DNA from 4 places in the Microbispora triticiradicis genome. Region 1 is predicted to be linked to each of the others. Evidence: riboswitches for the same ligand, from Rfam matches in the RefSeq annotation. Region 1 holds a riboswitch; each other region holds the start of a gene.
What was found. A riboswitch is a leader RNA that binds a small molecule or an ion and turns the genes downstream of it on or off. The one in region 1 is predicted to bind cyclic di-AMP.
Positions count from the first base shown of each region.

Region 2: it holds a riboswitch for cyclic di-AMP, as region 1 does, so the genes downstream of both, FED44_RS13755 (glycoside hydrolase family 25 protein) here and FED44_RS22745 (VldE C-terminal domain-containing protein) in region 1, are expected to answer to the same signal.
Region 3: it holds a riboswitch for cyclic di-AMP, as region 1 does, so the genes downstream of both, FED44_RS12065 (CHAP domain-containing protein) here and FED44_RS22745 (VldE C-terminal domain-containing protein) in region 1, are expected to answer to the same signal.
Region 4: it holds a riboswitch for cyclic di-AMP, as region 1 does, so the genes downstream of both, FED44_RS30520 (C40 family peptidase) here and FED44_RS22745 (VldE C-terminal domain-containing protein) in region 1, are expected to answer to the same signal.

Region 1 covers NZ_VANP01000009.1:23,506-27,489, reverse strand. Annotated here, with positions in the region: gene FED44_RS22755 (DinB family protein) at 1-289, opposite strand, end outside; gene FED44_RS22750 (hypothetical protein) at 512-940, shown strand; gene FED44_RS22745 (VldE C-terminal domain-containing protein) at 997-1,908, opposite strand; cyclic di-AMP (ydaO/yuaA leader) riboswitch at 1,943-2,081, opposite strand; gene galT (galactose-1-phosphate uridylyltransferase) at 2,154-3,212, opposite strand; gene FED44_RS22735 (DeoR/GlpR family DNA-binding transcription regulator) at 3,261-3,984, opposite strand, start outside.
Region 2 covers NZ_VANP01000004.1:510,176-514,159, forward strand. Annotated here, with positions in the region: gene secD (protein translocase subunit SecD) at 1-457, shown strand, start outside; gene FED44_RS13755 (glycoside hydrolase family 25 protein) at 534-1,271, opposite strand; cyclic di-AMP (ydaO/yuaA leader) riboswitch at 1,286-1,429, opposite strand; gene FED44_RS13760 (flavin reductase family protein) at 1,719-2,306, shown strand; gene FED44_RS13765 (alpha/beta hydrolase) at 2,399-3,984, shown strand, end outside.
Region 3 covers NZ_VANP01000004.1:163,261-167,244, reverse strand. Annotated here, with positions in the region: gene FED44_RS12090 (hypothetical protein) at 174-419, opposite strand; gene FED44_RS12085 (hypothetical protein) at 416-661, opposite strand; gene FED44_RS12080 (TetR/AcrR family transcriptional regulator) at 794-1,423, shown strand; gene FED44_RS12075 (dihydrofolate reductase family protein) at 1,604-2,077, opposite strand; gene FED44_RS12070 (hypothetical protein) at 2,085-2,225, opposite strand; gene FED44_RS12065 (CHAP domain-containing protein) at 2,395-3,069, opposite strand; cyclic di-AMP (ydaO/yuaA leader) riboswitch at 3,083-3,217, opposite strand; gene FED44_RS12060 (hypothetical protein) at 3,544-3,891, shown strand; gene FED44_RS12055 (hypothetical protein) at 3,927-3,984, opposite strand, start outside.
Region 4 covers NZ_VANP01000016.1:124,401-128,384, forward strand. Annotated here, with positions in the region: gene FED44_RS30515 (hypothetical protein) at 1-430, opposite strand, end outside; gene FED44_RS30520 (C40 family peptidase) at 508-1,059, opposite strand; cyclic di-AMP (ydaO/yuaA leader) riboswitch at 1,130-1,290, opposite strand; gene FED44_RS30525 (C40 family peptidase) at 1,599-2,540, opposite strand; gene FED44_RS30530 (NYN domain-containing protein) at 2,694-3,984, opposite strand, start outside.

The DNA.
Region 1 (3,984 bases):
CCGTGTCCACGTTGTCGAACTCGCCGTCCGGATCGTCGTCGGTGTAGTAGATGCCTTCGAGGTCCTCGCCGGCGAGCCGCCGCCGGAACCAGCTCCGCTCGACGTCGGCCATGTGCCGCACGATGCCGAGCAGCGACAGGGACGACGGCGGGACGGAGCGCAGCCGCAGCTGTTCCTCGGCGAGGCCCTCGCATTTCACGGCCAGCGTCTGGCGGTGGAAGTCGAGGAAGGCGCGCAGCATCTCGCGCTCGCCCGCGGCGAGCGGAGGATCGGTACGTGTGTCGGTCATCCGGACATCCTCCCCCTGGCCCCCGGGGCGCGACCACTTCATTTCCGCCCAGCTGGACGGCCTGCCTTTCAGGCGCAGGAGAGGGGGCGCGCTCTCGCGACCCGCTTGACTCGGGCGTAGGGGAATCTTTGCCCGTACTTGTCCAAACAGGAAGATCGAGTCAGAATCAGTTCAGCCTTCAACCATTTTGGTTGGAGGGTCGCTGCACGGATGAGGAGAGGCATGAAGCGCACGATCTCCGTTCTCGCCGTCGCCACCGGCGTCCTGGGCGCCACGCTCACCGGCGTCGGTCCCGCGTCCGCCTCCGCGGTCGACTGCTCCACGGGCGGGTACACCTACGCCCGGACCAGCTACGTCCCCACCAACGTCCAGCGGCCGTCGGTGGACGGCCGTAACTACAACATCGCCGGTCCGTCGGCGTACACGCACGAGGTCTGCCTCGACATCCCGGACACCGAGACGTTCACGATCGAGGTACAGATCCACTCCTCCGACGGGTCCACGACCGTGTTCGTGGACGACCGGCCCGGCGATAAGGTCTTCCGCTTCTCGCCCGGCGCCAACAGCTGGTGGCAGGTCTACGGCACGTTGACCGGGCCCGGCAGCACCTACCTCTACTACACCTGGAACGAGAAGCAGATCCCGGCCTGACGCGGAACGGGCCGGTCGCCTCGCTCGGCGAGGCCGCCGGCCCTCGAAGCTCCTGCTCAGTACATCGAGATGTGGACGTGGTCATAGTGGTTGGCGGTGACGCCGCCGCGGTCGGACATGGGGCGCCAGCCCGGGTGGCCGAGGTTGTAGATGCGCTGCTGCCAGATGACGTACATCACGCCGAGCTTCGGGCCGTTCTTGATGGCCCAGGCGGCCAAGCTGTCGCCGAGCGCCTTCATCTGGGCCGAGGGCATGGCGCCGCCCGAGCTCATCATGAAGTCGCAGGCGCGGCCGAGGGGGTGCTCACCGCTGTTCTCGGCCCGGTAGCAGCCGACAGGGAAGCTCAGATCGAAGTGGTCCTCCACCTCCGAGCGCATGAGCCGCATCCGGGGCGTGATGTTGTCCGCGCCCGCCGGCAGTTCGGGCGCCCACGACCCGCTGCCCCTCCGGCCCGGGGCGATCGGGACCAGACGGTCGATCTTGTCCTTGATGTCGTCGATGAGCTTCTCGGCCTCCCGGCGCCGACCGGCGACCTCCGCGGCCTGCGACTTCAGCGACGCGGTGAGCGCCCTCGCCGCCTCGGCGGCCTTCTGCCGTTCGGCGCGGACCTCGTCGACCCGCGCGAGTCTCGCGGCCTGTTCCTCCTTGAGCTGGTACGCCACCGCGGAGACGGTCAGGTTGGGCAGGACCCGCACGCTGTCGGTCTGGTACCGCAGCCCGACGAACTCCCGGACCTCGTCGAGGGTCGCCGTGTAGTCGGCCTCCGCCCTGCTCACGCGGGCGCGCGCCGCCGCCTCGTCGTCCCGCGCCCGGGCGAGCGCGACCCGCTTGGCGTTGTAGTCGGCGATGAGCCGGTCGACCTTCTTCTGCAGGCCGGCGAGCTGCTTCTTGAGCTGCCTCTCCGTCGGCTTGGGGGCGGCGGCGCCCCCGGCGGCCGTGCCGAGAACGAGGGCCGCGGCGGTCAACACACCGGCGGCCAGGGGGAACGCGCGGGGCAGAGCCCACTCCTCTCCATCTGCCGACCGGGTTAGCTGACGGGTGCGGGCTGGAGGAGCCCGGGCAGCGACGTGCCTTTACCCCAGAGGCGTGAACGGGTCCCCGGCTCCCGGGCGAGGCGCCCGGGATTAGGCGGCACCGGCTGTGACCGGTGGTGCCAGGGATACTAGTGGTAAAGAAATGGTGACTGCCACCCCAAGTCGCAACCGTACGGAGATCAGTCCGTTACCACCTCGCGCAGCATGCGGGCGGCCTCCTCCGGCAGCACGTCGTTGACGAAGGCGCCCATCGCCGACTCCGATCCGGCGAGGTACTTCAGCTTGTCCGCCGCCCGCCGGATCGTGAAGAGCTGGAGGTGCAGGTAGGCCAGATCCCGGCGGTAGGTGACCGGAGCCTGGTGCCAGGCCGCGACGTACGGCATGACGACGCCGAACAGGCCGTCCAGGCGGCGCAGCACGTCGATGTACAGCGGCGCGAAGGCGGCCCGCTCCTCCGCCGACAGCGCCGGGATGTCCGGCACCCGGCGGTGCGGGTAGAGGTGCACCTCGAAGGGGTACCGGGCGGCGGCCGGGACGAAGGCCGTCCAGTGCTCGTTGGCGGCCACGACGCGGGGCCCCTTCCGCTCGGCCGCCAGGACGTCCGCGAACAGGTTGCCGCCGCGGTGCCGGGCGGCGGTCTCCAGCATCTGCCGGGTACGCGGCGTGACGTACGGATAGGCGTAGATCTGCCCATGCGGGTGCGGCAGCGTGATGCCGATCTCGGCGCCGCGGTTCTCGAAGCAGAAGACCTGCTCCACGCCGGGCAGCGCGGACAGTTCGGCCGTGCGGTCGGCCCACGCCTCGACGACCAGCGCGGCCTGCTCGTCGCCGAGGGAGCTGAAGGAGGCGTCGTGGTCGGAGGTGAAGCAGACGACCTCGCAGCGCCCGGTCCCCGGCCGCACCTCGCTCAGCCCGCCCACCTGCTCGTACGCGCCGGTGTTGAAGCTGAACGACGGGAAGCGGTTCTCGAACACCGCCACCTCGTACGGCGAGGGGATCTCCGAGCCGGGATGCCCGGGGCAGAGCGGGCACTCCTGGGCGGATGGCAGGTGGGTGCGGGTCTGGCGGTGCCGGGCGACGGCCACCCACTCGTCCATGAGCGGGTCGTGACGCAACTCGGACGCGAGGGGGCGCGCGGGCAGATCCCGGGGGTCGGCCACGTCGTGGTCGGCGTCGTCGCGGCGGTCGAAATAGATCAGCTCCCGGCCGTCGGCCAGATGAGCGATGGTGCGCTTCACGGTGCGATCTCCAGCTTCACAGTGCTCTTCTCCGGCGTCGCGGCGGCGTCACACGGAGGCGGTCTTCAGGGGCGCCTCGCCGGACGGATCCGCGAGGAGGAGCTCGCCGGCGTGCTCCGACAGCACGGCGCGGGCGTCCTCGGGCAGGCCCGTGTCGCTCACGACCACGTCGGCCTCGCCGAGGGCCGCGATCGTGCTGATGCCGACGGTCCCCCACTTGGTGTGGTCGGCCAGGACGACGAGCCGCTGGGCGGCGGCGATCAGGGCGCGGTCGGTCTCCGCCTCCAGCAGGTTGGGGGTGGTGAAACCGGCCCGGACGCTCATGCCGTGCACGCCGAGCATGAGGATGTCGACGTTCAGGGAGCGGACGGCCGCGACCGCGACCGGGCCGACCAGCGCGTCGGACGGCGTCCGCACGCCGCCCACGAGCACCACGGTCTGGTCGGGCCGTCCCGCCCGGTGGAAGACGTCGGCCACCTGGACGGAGTTGGTGATCACGGTCAGCTCGGGCACGTCCACCAGGTGGTGGGCCAGCGTCCAGGTCGTCGTGCCGGCCGAGAGCGCGACGGAGCTTCCCGGCCGTACGAGCGGGGCCGCGCAGCGGGCGACGGCCTCCTTCTCGGCCTGCTGCCGCATCGACTTGGCCGCGAAGCCCGGCTCCTCGGTGGAGCCGGCACCGGTGGCGGTGGCCCCGCCGTGCACCTTGACGATCAGGCCGCGCTCCGCCAGGACCTCCAGGTCGCGGCGGATCGTCATGTCCGACACCCCGAGC
Region 2 (3,984 bases), on a different contig from region 1:
GCTCTTCGTGGACGCGGCCGTCGTCTTGGGCGCGTTCGCCTGGCTGGGCAAGCCGATCGACGGCGTCTTCCTCGCCGCGATGCTGACGATCATCGGGTACTCGGTCAACGACAAGGTCGTGCTCTTCGACCGGGTCCGCGAGCTGTGGCCGGTGTCGCGGGGGACGCCCTTCGGGCGGGTGGTGAACACGGCGATCCTGCAGACCGTGCCGCGTACGGTGAACACGGGTCTCGGCGCGCTGTTCATCCTGGCGGCGCTGGCGGTGTTCGGCGGCGACTCGCTGCGCGACTTCGCGATCGCCCTGCTGATCGGCATCGTGGCGGGCACGCTGTCGTCGTCGTTCGTGGCGGGGCCGGCGGCGATCGAGCTGGAGAGGCGCGCCGGTCAGCCGCCGCCCGCGCCCGCCGCTCCGCGTCGCCGGCCCGTGGCCCGCGACGGATCGGGCGCGGTGGTCTGATGTGGTCGGAAATGGTGTGAAATCGGGCTGAGGATGGTCCCGGGGCGGGCGGCGCCCGCCCCGGAACCACGGAGCCTCAGCGGCGGCCGAGGGCGCGCAGCTCGACAGGGCTCAGCGCGGAGACGTTCTGGTCGATCGGCGAGTCGGTGTACTGGTGGATCGCCCAGCTCTTCCAGTCGGCCGGCGGGGTGATGTCGCCCGGGTTCCGGCTGTAGTGGGCCACCCACAGCGGATAGTCGCCCAGGCCCCGGCCGTACTTGTCGGCGAAGTTCCAGCCGCTGTAGAACATCGGCCGGACGCCGGTCTTGGCGGTCACGTACTCCAGCCATTTCCTGGCCCAGGCGTTGACGCGCTGCACCGACTGGCCGTCGGCGGTCTCCAGGTCGAGCACGAGGATGTCGCCGGGCTTGCCCGGCTGCGCGTTCACCACCCGGAGGAAGTGGTCGGCCTCGGCGATCGGGTCGTTGGAGGGGTGGCCGTAGTGGTAGACGCCGCGGACGATCCCCTTCTTGTCCAGCTCCCGCCAGTGCCGGGGGAAGGACGAGTCGACCCAGTCCAGGCCTTCGGTCGCCTTGATGAAGCCGAACTGCGCCCGGCTGTTGATCCAGTCGTGGTCGGCCTCGTAGCCGGAGACGTCCTGGCCGTACGTGTGCGGGTTCGCGTAGGCGGGAGCGGGCGCGGCCGCGGTGGCGGCGAGCGTGGCGGCGGTGAGGGTGGCCGTGCCGGCCGTGACCGCGAGTGCCGCCGCGGCGAGGGCGGCGCGCAGGCGGCGGGCGGAGGGCCGCCCGGCGGGAGAGAACCTGATGGTGGGCATGACGCGGGTTGAGCTCCTTGCTTCCATGCCGCCTACCGGGTTAGCTGACGGGTTCGGGCAGGAAGTGCCCTACGGGCGCATCTGGGGGTCTGCGCGCCGATTCACCCCGAGAAGTGGGTCCCCGGTTCCGCGGAACGCGGACTCGGCGGCCGCGCGCACAGAAGAGCGCACGGTCCGGGCAACGACACGGCAACGGAGGCGACGCGGATGTCACCGGTACCCATGCCGTGGCACCTAAAGGTACATACAGCTCAACAATGGTGTAAACCTGACAAAACCTGTTTTTACCTGGGAAGACTCGTCATGCAGGCCGCCCCGTTGGACGGGATCCCGTGCGGCGCGGCGCCGAGGGGGTTTGTAAGTTCGTGATCTGAGCGCTGAGTCACCGGACCAGAGCCGCACCGAAGGCACACCGGAGCCACCGGACCGCACGCGAGAGGTGAACCCATGACCGCAGCTTCCGCCGGCCCCGGCCTCGGCGACCCCGGCTCCGGCGACGCGCCGCCGCCGTCGCCCGCGGAGTTCCGGCGCGCGCTCGGGATGTTCGCGACCGGCGTGACCGTGGTCACGGGGCTCGACGACGGCGATCCGGTGGGGTTCGCCTGCCAGTCGTTCGCGTCGGTGTCCCTCGAACCACCGCTCGTGCTCTTCTGCGCCGACCACAAGGGCCGCGCCTGGCCGCGGATCAGGAAGTCCGGCCGCTTCTGCGTCAACGTCCTCGGCGAGGAGCAGGTCGACGTGTGCGCCAGGTTCGGATCGAGCAACGGCGACAAGTTCGCCGGGCTCGCCTGGGACCTGTCCCGCTGGGGCACGCCCGTCCTGCGGGACGTGCTGCTGCGCGTCCACGGCGAGGTCCGGGAGGTGCACGTGGCCGGAGACCACGACGTGGTGATCGGCCTCGTCCGCGAACTCGAACCCGTCCATCCGGAGCAGCGGCCGATGCTGTTCTTCCGCGGCAGGTTCGGCGTGTACCACGACGACCCCGCCACGGCGCTCGGGCCCAACCTGTGGGGCTGGGGCGACCACTGGGGGTGAGGCCGCGCGGGGGGCGGGGCCGTGACCTGCCGGTGACTTGATAGCCTGCCTGCTCCGCGAAATCGGCGGACAGGCGGCGAATCGGGGGCCTGATGCGGGAGGGGCGGGTACGGCTCGGCGGAGCACTGGACACGGCCGGGATCCTGTTCGCCGCGATCTTCTTCTGCCTGTCCCTCACGCCGTCGCTGCTGCCCCGCTCGTGGCCGCTGCAGGGGATCATCGCGGGGGTGCTGACCGCGACCGGATACCTGGCCGGCGTGACCGCCGGCGCCCTGGCCCGCCGGAGCGCCGCCCCGGTCGTCCGGCGGTATGCCGAGGCCCGGTGCGCGGGATGGCGCGAGGGGTGGCGCCGTACGGGACGGCGGCGGGTCCGCCGCCTGGTCGCGACGTTCGGCTGCGGGCTGGGCGCCGCGTCGCTGGTCCTCGGCGTACGCGCCCAGAGGGCCATCTACCCGTTGATGGGGCTGCGCCCGCCGGAACGGCTCGGCTATCTCGGCGTGCCGTTCGTCGCGGCGGCGGTGTTCCTGCTCCTGCTGGCCGCCGCCAGGGCGCTGCGCGTCGCCGCCCGGGCGCTCGGAGGCGTGCTCGGCAGGTGGATCCCCGCCACGGCGGCGCGGCTGGCCGCGACGCTCGGCGTCGGCGTGCTGGCCGTCCTGCTGACCGACGGGATCCTCACCGAGGCCCTGCTCAGAGGGGCCGACAACAGCTTCGCGGCGATCAACAGCGAGACCGCGCCCGGCACCTCGCGGCCCCGGTCCGCCGCCGTCTCTGGCGGCCCCTCCTCCCTGGTCTCCTTCGCGTCGCTCGGTTTGGAGGGCCGGGCGTTCGTCGCAGGCGCTCCCACCGTCGGGGAACTCAGCGGTTTCACCGGGCGGCCCGCGCTCCCGCCGGTCCGGGTCTACGCGGGACTCGACTCCGCCGCGACCGCCCGCGAGCGGGCCGCCCTCGCCGTACGGGAGCTCGACCGGACCGGCGCGTTCCGCCGGGCGGTGCTGTGCGTGATCACGACGACCGGCACGGGCTGGGTGGACCCCCAAGCCGCCGCCGCCCTGGAGTTCATGTACGGCGGGGACACCGCGCTGGTCTCGATGCAGTACTCCTACCTGCCGAGCTGGCTGTCGTTCCTGGTGGACCGCGAGCGCGTCACGGCGGCCGGGCGCGAGCTGTTCGGCCAGGTGTACGCCCGGTGGTCGCGGCTGCCCGCCGGTCACCGGCCCCGGCTGCTGGTGTTCGGGGAGAGCCTCGGGGCGTTCGGCGCGGAGTCGGCGTTCCGCGACGACCGCGACCTGCGCGAGCGCACCGACGGCGCGCTTTTCGTCGGGCCGCCCGACAGCAGCCCGCTGTGGCGGCGGTTCGTGGACGGCCGCGACCCGGGCAGCCGGGAGGTGCTGCCCGTCTACCGGGACGGCGAGACCGTGCGCTTCGCCAACGGGCCCGAGGACCTGCCCGCGCCCGCCTCCTGGGACGGGTCGCGGGTGGTCTATCTCCAGCATCCCTCCGATCCGATCGTGTGGTGGACCCCGCGGCTGGTCCTCGGCCGCCCGGACTGGCTGGAGGAACGGCGCGGCGACGACGTGCTGCCCTGGATCCGCTGGTATCCGTTCGTCACGTTCTGGCAGGTCACCGCGGATCTGGTGTTCTCCCTCGACGCGCCGCCCGGCCACGGGCACGACTACGA
Region 3 (3,984 bases), on a different contig from region 1:
TAGGCGGGCAGATCGGGCAGGTCGTGGATGTCGAGGTGGCGGACCTGCTCGGGCGGTGTGGCCTCCAGGAGGGCGCCGATCGGATCGTGCCAGCCGGAGACCCGCCGCCGCACCTGCTCCAGTTCGTCGTCGGAGCGGACACCGGGCCGGTCGGCGGCGGCGCCCAGAGCCCACTACACCCGGCCCGGCGCGACGGGGTGAATGAGGAAGTACCTGCCGCGGCCCAGGGTCATGCTGCCGCCCGCCGCGATGGAGGTCTCGGCCAGGGCGCGCATCGCGTTGGGCGACTGCGACAGGCCGGACCCCACCTCCCCGAAAGCGTGCACGCGCACATCCACCCGCCAGCCGATGCGGCGTAGGGCGACGGCGGCGGCCAGACCGCCGATGCCGCCCCCGATCACGATCGCGTGGCCGGTCACCGGTCCTCCCTGTCCAGCGGCGGAGCCTGTTCGAACACCTTGGCCATCCACGCGAAGGTGGCGTGCGCCTGACGGACGCGTGCGGCCCGTTCGTCGTCGGGGCCGACCAGGTCAAGGCCCTGGCGGGTGATGTCGAGGAACGAGGCGATCCCCCCCACCTGCTGCCGCACCACCGCCTGCCAGGCGTCGTCGGCCATCCGGTAGTACATGGTGCGATCGCCCGGCCGGGTCCTCTGCGACAAGACGCCAAACCGGGAGTGATCATGTCTCGCCCCCACGCCTGTCAAGGTACGTCGAGTGCCTTGACGATCCGCTAATCTTCCCACCGGACCCACAGGTAAGGTACGCGCGGTTGTGAAGCGGGAAGGCTCGCGGTGAACGACTCGGTCAGGCCTCCGGGGTCGGGGCGGACGCGACGCCGCGGCGCCTCCCTGGAGGAGGCGATCCTGCGCGCCGCGGTGGACGAGATGCTCGAATCCGGGTACGCCGGACTGACCATGGACAAGGTCGCCACCCGCGCCGGCACCAACAAGAACGCCATCTACCGCCGCTGGCCCAACCGTCTCGCGCTCGGCATCGCCGCCTACCGGCAACTGGCCACGGCGGTGCAACCGCCCGACACCGGCGACCTGCGCGGCGACGTCCTGGAGATGCTGCGCCTGGCCAACCGCCACTGGAGCTCCCCCCTCGGCGCGATCCTGCGCGAGCTGATGTCGGCCGCCGGCGGCGCGCAGGAGTTCCTCACACAGTTGCCGGAGCAGTCCGGCGACGCCGCGGCCGCCGCCTGGCTGACCATCCTGGGGCGGGCGGTCGCGCGCGGCGAGGCGTCGCCCGAGGCGCTCCATCCCCGCGTCGCCACGACGGCCGTCGTCCTGCTGCGCAACGAGTTCGTCGTACGCGGGGCGCCCACCGCGCCCGACGATGTCCTCGTCGAGATCGTCGACGAGGTGTACCTGCCGTTGGTGCGAGGCCGCGGCACCGCTCACCATGGTGGAGACAGCTGACAGGCGGGGACCGGGTCCCACGAGTCCCTACCGCCATGCGGTGGAACCGTCGGCGCTCAGGCGTTCTCTGATGAGAGGGCGGCGTCGGCTGCCTGATCAGGGACAGCGATGCGCGAACGCGGCCGGAGGCCCGATCTTCTGTCGCCGTTCGCGGTGGGCTTGTTCGCGTACCCGCTCATGTCAACGGCGCACCCGATAGCGCAGGTGAAGCACCCGGTTGCCCTGGATCACCACGTCAGGGTCCTCCAACAGGTGCTGCGCGTGGACCGACCCGAAGTAGCGCTTGCCGGACCCGAACACGACAGGCACGACGTCCATGCGCACCTCGTCGACCAGGCCCGCGGCGAGCACCTGGCCGCCGACGTCGCCGGCGGCGACCTCGACCATGCGGTCACCCGCGAGCTCCTGCGCCTTGGCCACGGCCGCCTCGACGCCGTCGACGAAGTGAAACGGCGCCTCGGGGTCCCAGCCCTCGGGCATCGGCCGGTGCGACACGACGACCACGTGGTCGATGCCACCCGGCGGCTTGCCGCCCCAGCCGTCCGTCAGGTCGAAGACGTGGCGGCCGACGATCGTGACTCCGATCTGGTCCCAGTACGCCCGGGTGTAGTCGTAGGACGTCTGCGACACCTTCAGCTCGCCGCTCTCGTCCAACGGGACGTCACCGCGGCGCCCCGAGATTGACGATGAGCAACGCCGCCGGCATCGGCGGCAGCGTCAGCCGGGCGTACGGCGGCGCACCCTCCAGGTAGTAAAGGTCGTCGATCAGCCCGTCCAGCGGCGGTCGCGGCACTCTGGACACGTACTCCACACCGACGGTCTCGCCGACCCCCCGCCGGGATGGTCCGGCCGTGCTGCCGCCGGAAACGGGCGAGCGTCCGGCGTTGCGCGGCCGGCAGGTCGGTGCGCCATGAAATGCGAGTTCATCGACACCGTCCCGATCGGCGGAGACGTGGGAACCCGGGATCTCGTCAGGAGGTGAGTTCGGCGGGGTAGACCGGGTAGCCGTACCCGGCGACCTGCCAGGTGGGGCGGGTGCGGGCCTCGACGGCTCCGTTGCCGGTGTTGCCCTCGACGGTGCGGATCGTGCCGTTGCCGTTGTCCCTGACGACGAAGCCGACGTGCTGGATGTCGTCGATCTTCTTGCTGCCGCTCCAGCTGAAGAACACCACGGCCCCGGGCTTGGGCGTACGGCCCCAGCGGCCGTGGTCGGCGAACCAGCGGGCGTGCTCCACGGTGTAGGCGTCGGAACCCATGACCGGCTGGATGCCGAGCTGCTGGCCGACCCAGGAGACGAACATGTCGCACCAGGGGGCGTTCTCGTACTCTTCCAGCGCCCCGCCGTCCCGCGCGAGGGTCTCGCGGGCGCGCGGGCTGGTCATGTACCACTCCTGGAACTTGGTCCCGCCGCCGTCGGCGTCCTCGCTGATGCCGACCTGGCTCGCGGCCAGCTTGATGACGTCCTGGGGGCCGACCTTGGGCAGCCGGGCGGCGATCTCGGTCAGGGACGGCGCGGCCACGGCGGCCGGGCCCTTGCCGGCCGCCGGGTTGTCCGCCGCCTGCGCGGCGGGCGGGGCGATCGCCACGGCAGAGGCGAGGACTCCGCCGGCGAGGGCCGTGCGCAGACAGGTCGTGAGGGCGTGCATGATGGGCGAACTCCCTTTGCTTCCATGCTGCCGACCGGGTTAGCTGACGGGTTCGGGCTGGAAGTCGCCCTACGGCAGGTATGCCGATTCACCCCAGGAAGAGGTTGGGTCCCCGGCTCCGCTCGCGCGGATTAGGCAGCCGAACGGCAGGCCGAGATCGGCCGGCCGCGTCGGTGTGAGGTGGGCTTTCTTGACCACTGAGATGAGCAAGTGGGCCCCGAGTTGCCCAAAACGTAATAGACACGTCCAAACCAGTCAAGTGATGACAAGTCGGGTTTTGCCTGGTGAGACGCCGGGGCGGCGAGAGCAAAGGGCGGGTTCGCCCGCCCCACCGGGGTTGCCGCGTTCCCCTTCTTCTCCTCTGCTCACACCTCGGTTCGCTCACAGCGAACGCGCCTCGCTGACCTGGGGTGTGGCCGATCCTCGTACCGGTGATACGGCTGAGCGCCTGGGGGTGAAGTGCAACGCGGCCCCGTGACCTTCGAGGTGCGCGGTGGCATCGATCGACCGCACCAGTCGGGAGTTGCCGGCTACACCACGCCGGACCGGATGGCCGCCAAGATCCGCGCCGAGCTTGTCCTGGCCGCGGTGCGCGAGGCTGCCGGACCAAGGCCCGGCGAACACGAGCCCGACGCCGAGAAGGGCACCGGCATCGCGACGCTGAGCGTCGCACGAGGCGGGGGCGGCGCACCACGGCGACACAACCACCTGCCGTTGTGCGAGCAGTACTACAAGTCGCGCCGGGCAGTGCTGTTCACGCCGGTGTACGCCGCCGCCCCCGCGCGGGGACGAGGCGGCGCGGCGCCGCCGGCTCGGAGATGACCATCGTCTTCATGGCGTCACCCCGGGCGGTGCGGTCAATCGCAGGACGGGTACGGCCATGGGCCGTTCAGGTAGTTGAACATGGCGTTCCAG
Region 4 (3,984 bases), on a different contig from region 1:
GGGCGGCCAGGACGGCCGCCTGCTCCTCCGTGCGGGGCACGAGGATCACCGCGCCGCCGTGCTCTCCCCAGACCCTCGTGACCGTGCGGTCGGCCCGGCCGGCCAGCCGGGCGACCTCGGCGACCAGCCTTCGCGGCGCGCCGACGACGACGGCGCGCTCGCCGCGGGCGACGGAGGCCCCCGTCCACATGCCGGGCTGCTCGCGCACGGCGGCACGGGCCTGGGACAGCAGGGGCGACAGGGGGTCGGGCGGCGCGGCGGCGGCCGTACCGGCCAGCAGCGCGGCCAGCACGACGGCCACGGACGCCGACCGTCCGCCGCGCGTTCTCACCGGGCCCTCGGCGCTCGCGAGGGCCTGCCGTACGGGATGGGCGGGCGCGGCGCCGGCGGGACCGAGGCCATGGGGAGCATCGTAACGAGGGAACGCCACGGCTCCGCCCACCTGTGAGAGGGGACGGAGCCGTGGAGCGGTGCCGGCGACGACGGGCTCGGCACCGGGGGGACGGATCAGGCGCCGGGGCGTACGGCGCCCACGAAGGTCGCCCTGCGGTAGGAGTCGAGCCTGTCGATCCTGACCCGCGTGCCGCTGTGCGGGGCGTGGATCATCCTGCCGTGCCCGACGTACATGCCGACGTGGCCGCCGCCGCTGGTGAAGATGAGGTCGCCGGGCTTGAAGTGGCCCCAGGACACCTTCGTCCGCACGGCGCTGCGGATGGACCACGTCGTGCGCGGCAGCCGTACGCCGGCCTTGCGCCAGGCGTAGGTGACCAGGCCCGAGCAGTCGAACGAGCCGGGACCGCTGGCCCCGTAGCGGTAGGGGTCGCCGATGTGCTTCCTCGCGGTCCTGACCGCTCGCTGCGCCTTGGCCAGCTGGAGCGCGGCCCGGCTGAGCTTCTTCCGCTTGGCCGCCGCCTTCTTCGTGGACTTCTTCGTGGCCTTCTTGGCCGCCGCGGTGGTGGCGGACCTCGTGTTCGTCTGCGTGGTCACCTTGATGACCGTGACCGTCACCGGGTCTGCCGACGCCGGCTGCGCACCGGCGACTCCCACGGATGCCGTCAAAGCGGCACCTCCGAGGGCAATTCGGGCAAGACGGGACAGGCTAGCGGGGGTGGTAGACAGGATCTCTCCTTGGATCTTCCGCGTACGCCTACCGGGTTAGCTGACGGGTTCGGGCGGGGAAGTCGCCCTACGGCGCGTGGACGCGCCGATTCACCCCGGACCTTCGGGAGGAAGGTCGATGGTTCCCCGGCTCCGTGCCTCCTGACTGCACGGACTCGGCAGGTCGTCGGCGCCCGGAAATCCCCTGGGGGGAGCAAGTAGACGGACGGCGCCGGCGACGGTGGATGACGCGGGCCCGGCCGGCCGGACCGGGCTCGCCGCGGCGAGGCGTGCTCACCGCGGCCCAGAAGCTACCCAGATCAGGCGGCTCCCGGCAAAGCCATCCCGGCGCATAAAGATCGGATAACGACGGCCGCGCGCGAGAAACCGCAGCTTACCCACGTCACAAAAGACCATGTGTGACTCTGCTCACATCAGCCATCGCAATGTCCAAATAAGGCACTTAGCTCACAGCCGGAACAAAGATCACATCGCGGGCTTCAGGGGCGGACGGCGCCGATCGCGTGGTAGTCCGCCAGTGTGACAATCTTCACAACGTCGCCGGTCTGCGGGGCGTGGACGACCTTGCCGTCACCCGCGTACAGGCCCACGTGGCCGTAGCCCGCGTGGAAGAGCAGATCTCCCGCCTGGAGCGCGTCGAGCGACACGCGGCGGCTCGCGCCCCACGCCCACTGCTCGTAGCTCGTACGCGGCAGGCTGACCCCTCCCGCCGCCCAGGAGGCCTGGACGAGGCCGGAGCAGTCCCAGGAGTCCGGCCCGCTGCCCCCGTAGCGGTACGGCTTGCCGACCTGCTTGTAGGCGAACTGGAGCGCCGACAGGGCGTTGCCCGACGCCGGGCCCTTGTAGGCGACGCCCGCGCTGTTGGGGTTGCCGGGGTTGTAGGTACCGAGCGAGCGGAGCAGCTTCATCTGCTCGTTGACGAGCTTGTCGACCTTCTTCTTCTCGTCGGCGAGCTCGCCCCTGACCTTGGTGGCCTCGGCGTAGACGGTCTTCGTCTCGTCCCGCCGGTCCTTGAGGCCCTGGATCGCGCCCTCGTACTGCTGGAGCCGCCCGATGCGCTCGGCGGAGATGTGGTTGTACGTGGCGAGACCGCTGAGCATGGTGTCGGGATCGGGGTTGTAGAAGACGCCCCACGTCCCGATGCCGCCCACCTGGTAGCTGCTGACCGCCATCGTCACCAGCCCCGAGCGCAGCGCCTCGACCCGCGCGTTCTGCTTCTTGTAGTCGTCGTTCAGCGCCAGGTACTTCTTCCTGGCCGACTTCCACTTCTCACTGGCCGCGTTGTAGCGGTCCACGAGCTTGTCCGCCTGCGAGTTCAGCCGGTTCAGCTTCGCCTTGGCCTGGGCGAGGGTGGGCTTTGGATCGGCCTGCGCGCCCGTCAGCGGCGTCAGCAGGACCACGGCGGCCAAAACGGCGGCCACCGGCACACGCCCTTGCACTCGGGCCCCCTCGGGATCAACGAAACCTGCGGCGCGACTCTATCTAGGCGATCTTGACGCTTCAACCTATTCGCAGCTATTCGCGGCAGTCATCACTCACCGGATCGGCTCTCGTACGGAGCGTGCCGGACGGGATCAGCCGCGGCCGAGACGCCGCAGCAGCAGGAGCGAGGGCACCGGCCGGGCGCCCATGCGGCGCACGGACTCGGCCACCTCGCGGTCGGAGGAGACGACCGCGATGCCGCGCCCCGGCGGCTCGGCGCGCACGAGCGTGCGGATCAGGTCGTCGGCGATCTCGCCGGGCGCGCTGAACATCACCCGCACCCCGCGCGGCGCGGAGACCTGCACGGGCCCGTTCAGCTCGGCGCCGTCGAAGACGCACGTCACCTCCACGCGCGCCTGCACGGCGAGGCCGCCCAGCCCGGTGAGCAGGCGGGCGCGCTGGTCGGCGAGGGTCAGCGACGGATAGCCGGTCTTGGTCACGTTGTAGCCGTCGACGATCAGGTGCAGGTTGGGGAGGGCGAGGAGCTGGTCGAGGAGCTGGGGGTCGTCGTTCGCCAGCGCCCGCGCGGGCACCGCCGTCACGCCGGGCTCGCCCGGCACGACCGCGCTCACGTAGTCGGCCGGTCTGTTGATGGTGGTCGGCAGGCCGAGCTCCTTGCGCAGCCCCGCGGCCGCGTCCTGCAGGGCGTCCAGCAGCACCCGTACGCGCGCGTCCTCCATGCTGCGGCCCTCGCGGGCGGCGCGGCGGTTGGCCTCCAGCTGGCGCTCGGTGTCCGCCAGGCGCTCCCTGAGCCTGCGCAGCTCGGTCTCCGCCGCGCCGTTGGCGCTCGCCGACCTGGCTCGCGCCTCGGCCGTCTCGGCCTCCAGCTCGGCCGCCCTGGCCTCGGCCGCCTTGACCCGCTCACGCGCGTCGTGCAGCTTGCGTCTCAGGTCGGAGTTCTCCGCGCGGGCCGCCTTGAGCTGCTCGCGAACCCGGTCGATCTCCTCCTTGGCGGACGCGCGCTGCGCCGCGAGCTGCTCACGCAGCCGCGTCTCCGCCTGCTCCCGCTGCGTACCCGCCGCGGCCGACTGCTCCAGGTCGGCCCGCGCCTGCTCGACCAGGTCCGGCCAGCCGGGCGGCCGGGTCAGATAGGCCGCCGCCGCGACCAGCACCGGCTCGGCCGCCGGCGGCACCGTCCCCTCGGCGAGACTCGCCACCAGCTCGGGCCAGGCCGCCTCCAGCGCCTCGGCGACCTGCTCGCGGAACTCCTTGTCGTTCTCCAGCTGGGCCGCGATCGGGGCGCTGCCCAGGCGGGCGCGCTTGCGCGGGTCGAACCTGGCGATGCCGCGCAGCGGCGGCGGCACGGACGCGGCGGGCATCGTGCCCAGCACCTGCGCCGCGACCTCCACCACGTGTAAGCGGACCTGCTCCGGCAACGGACGA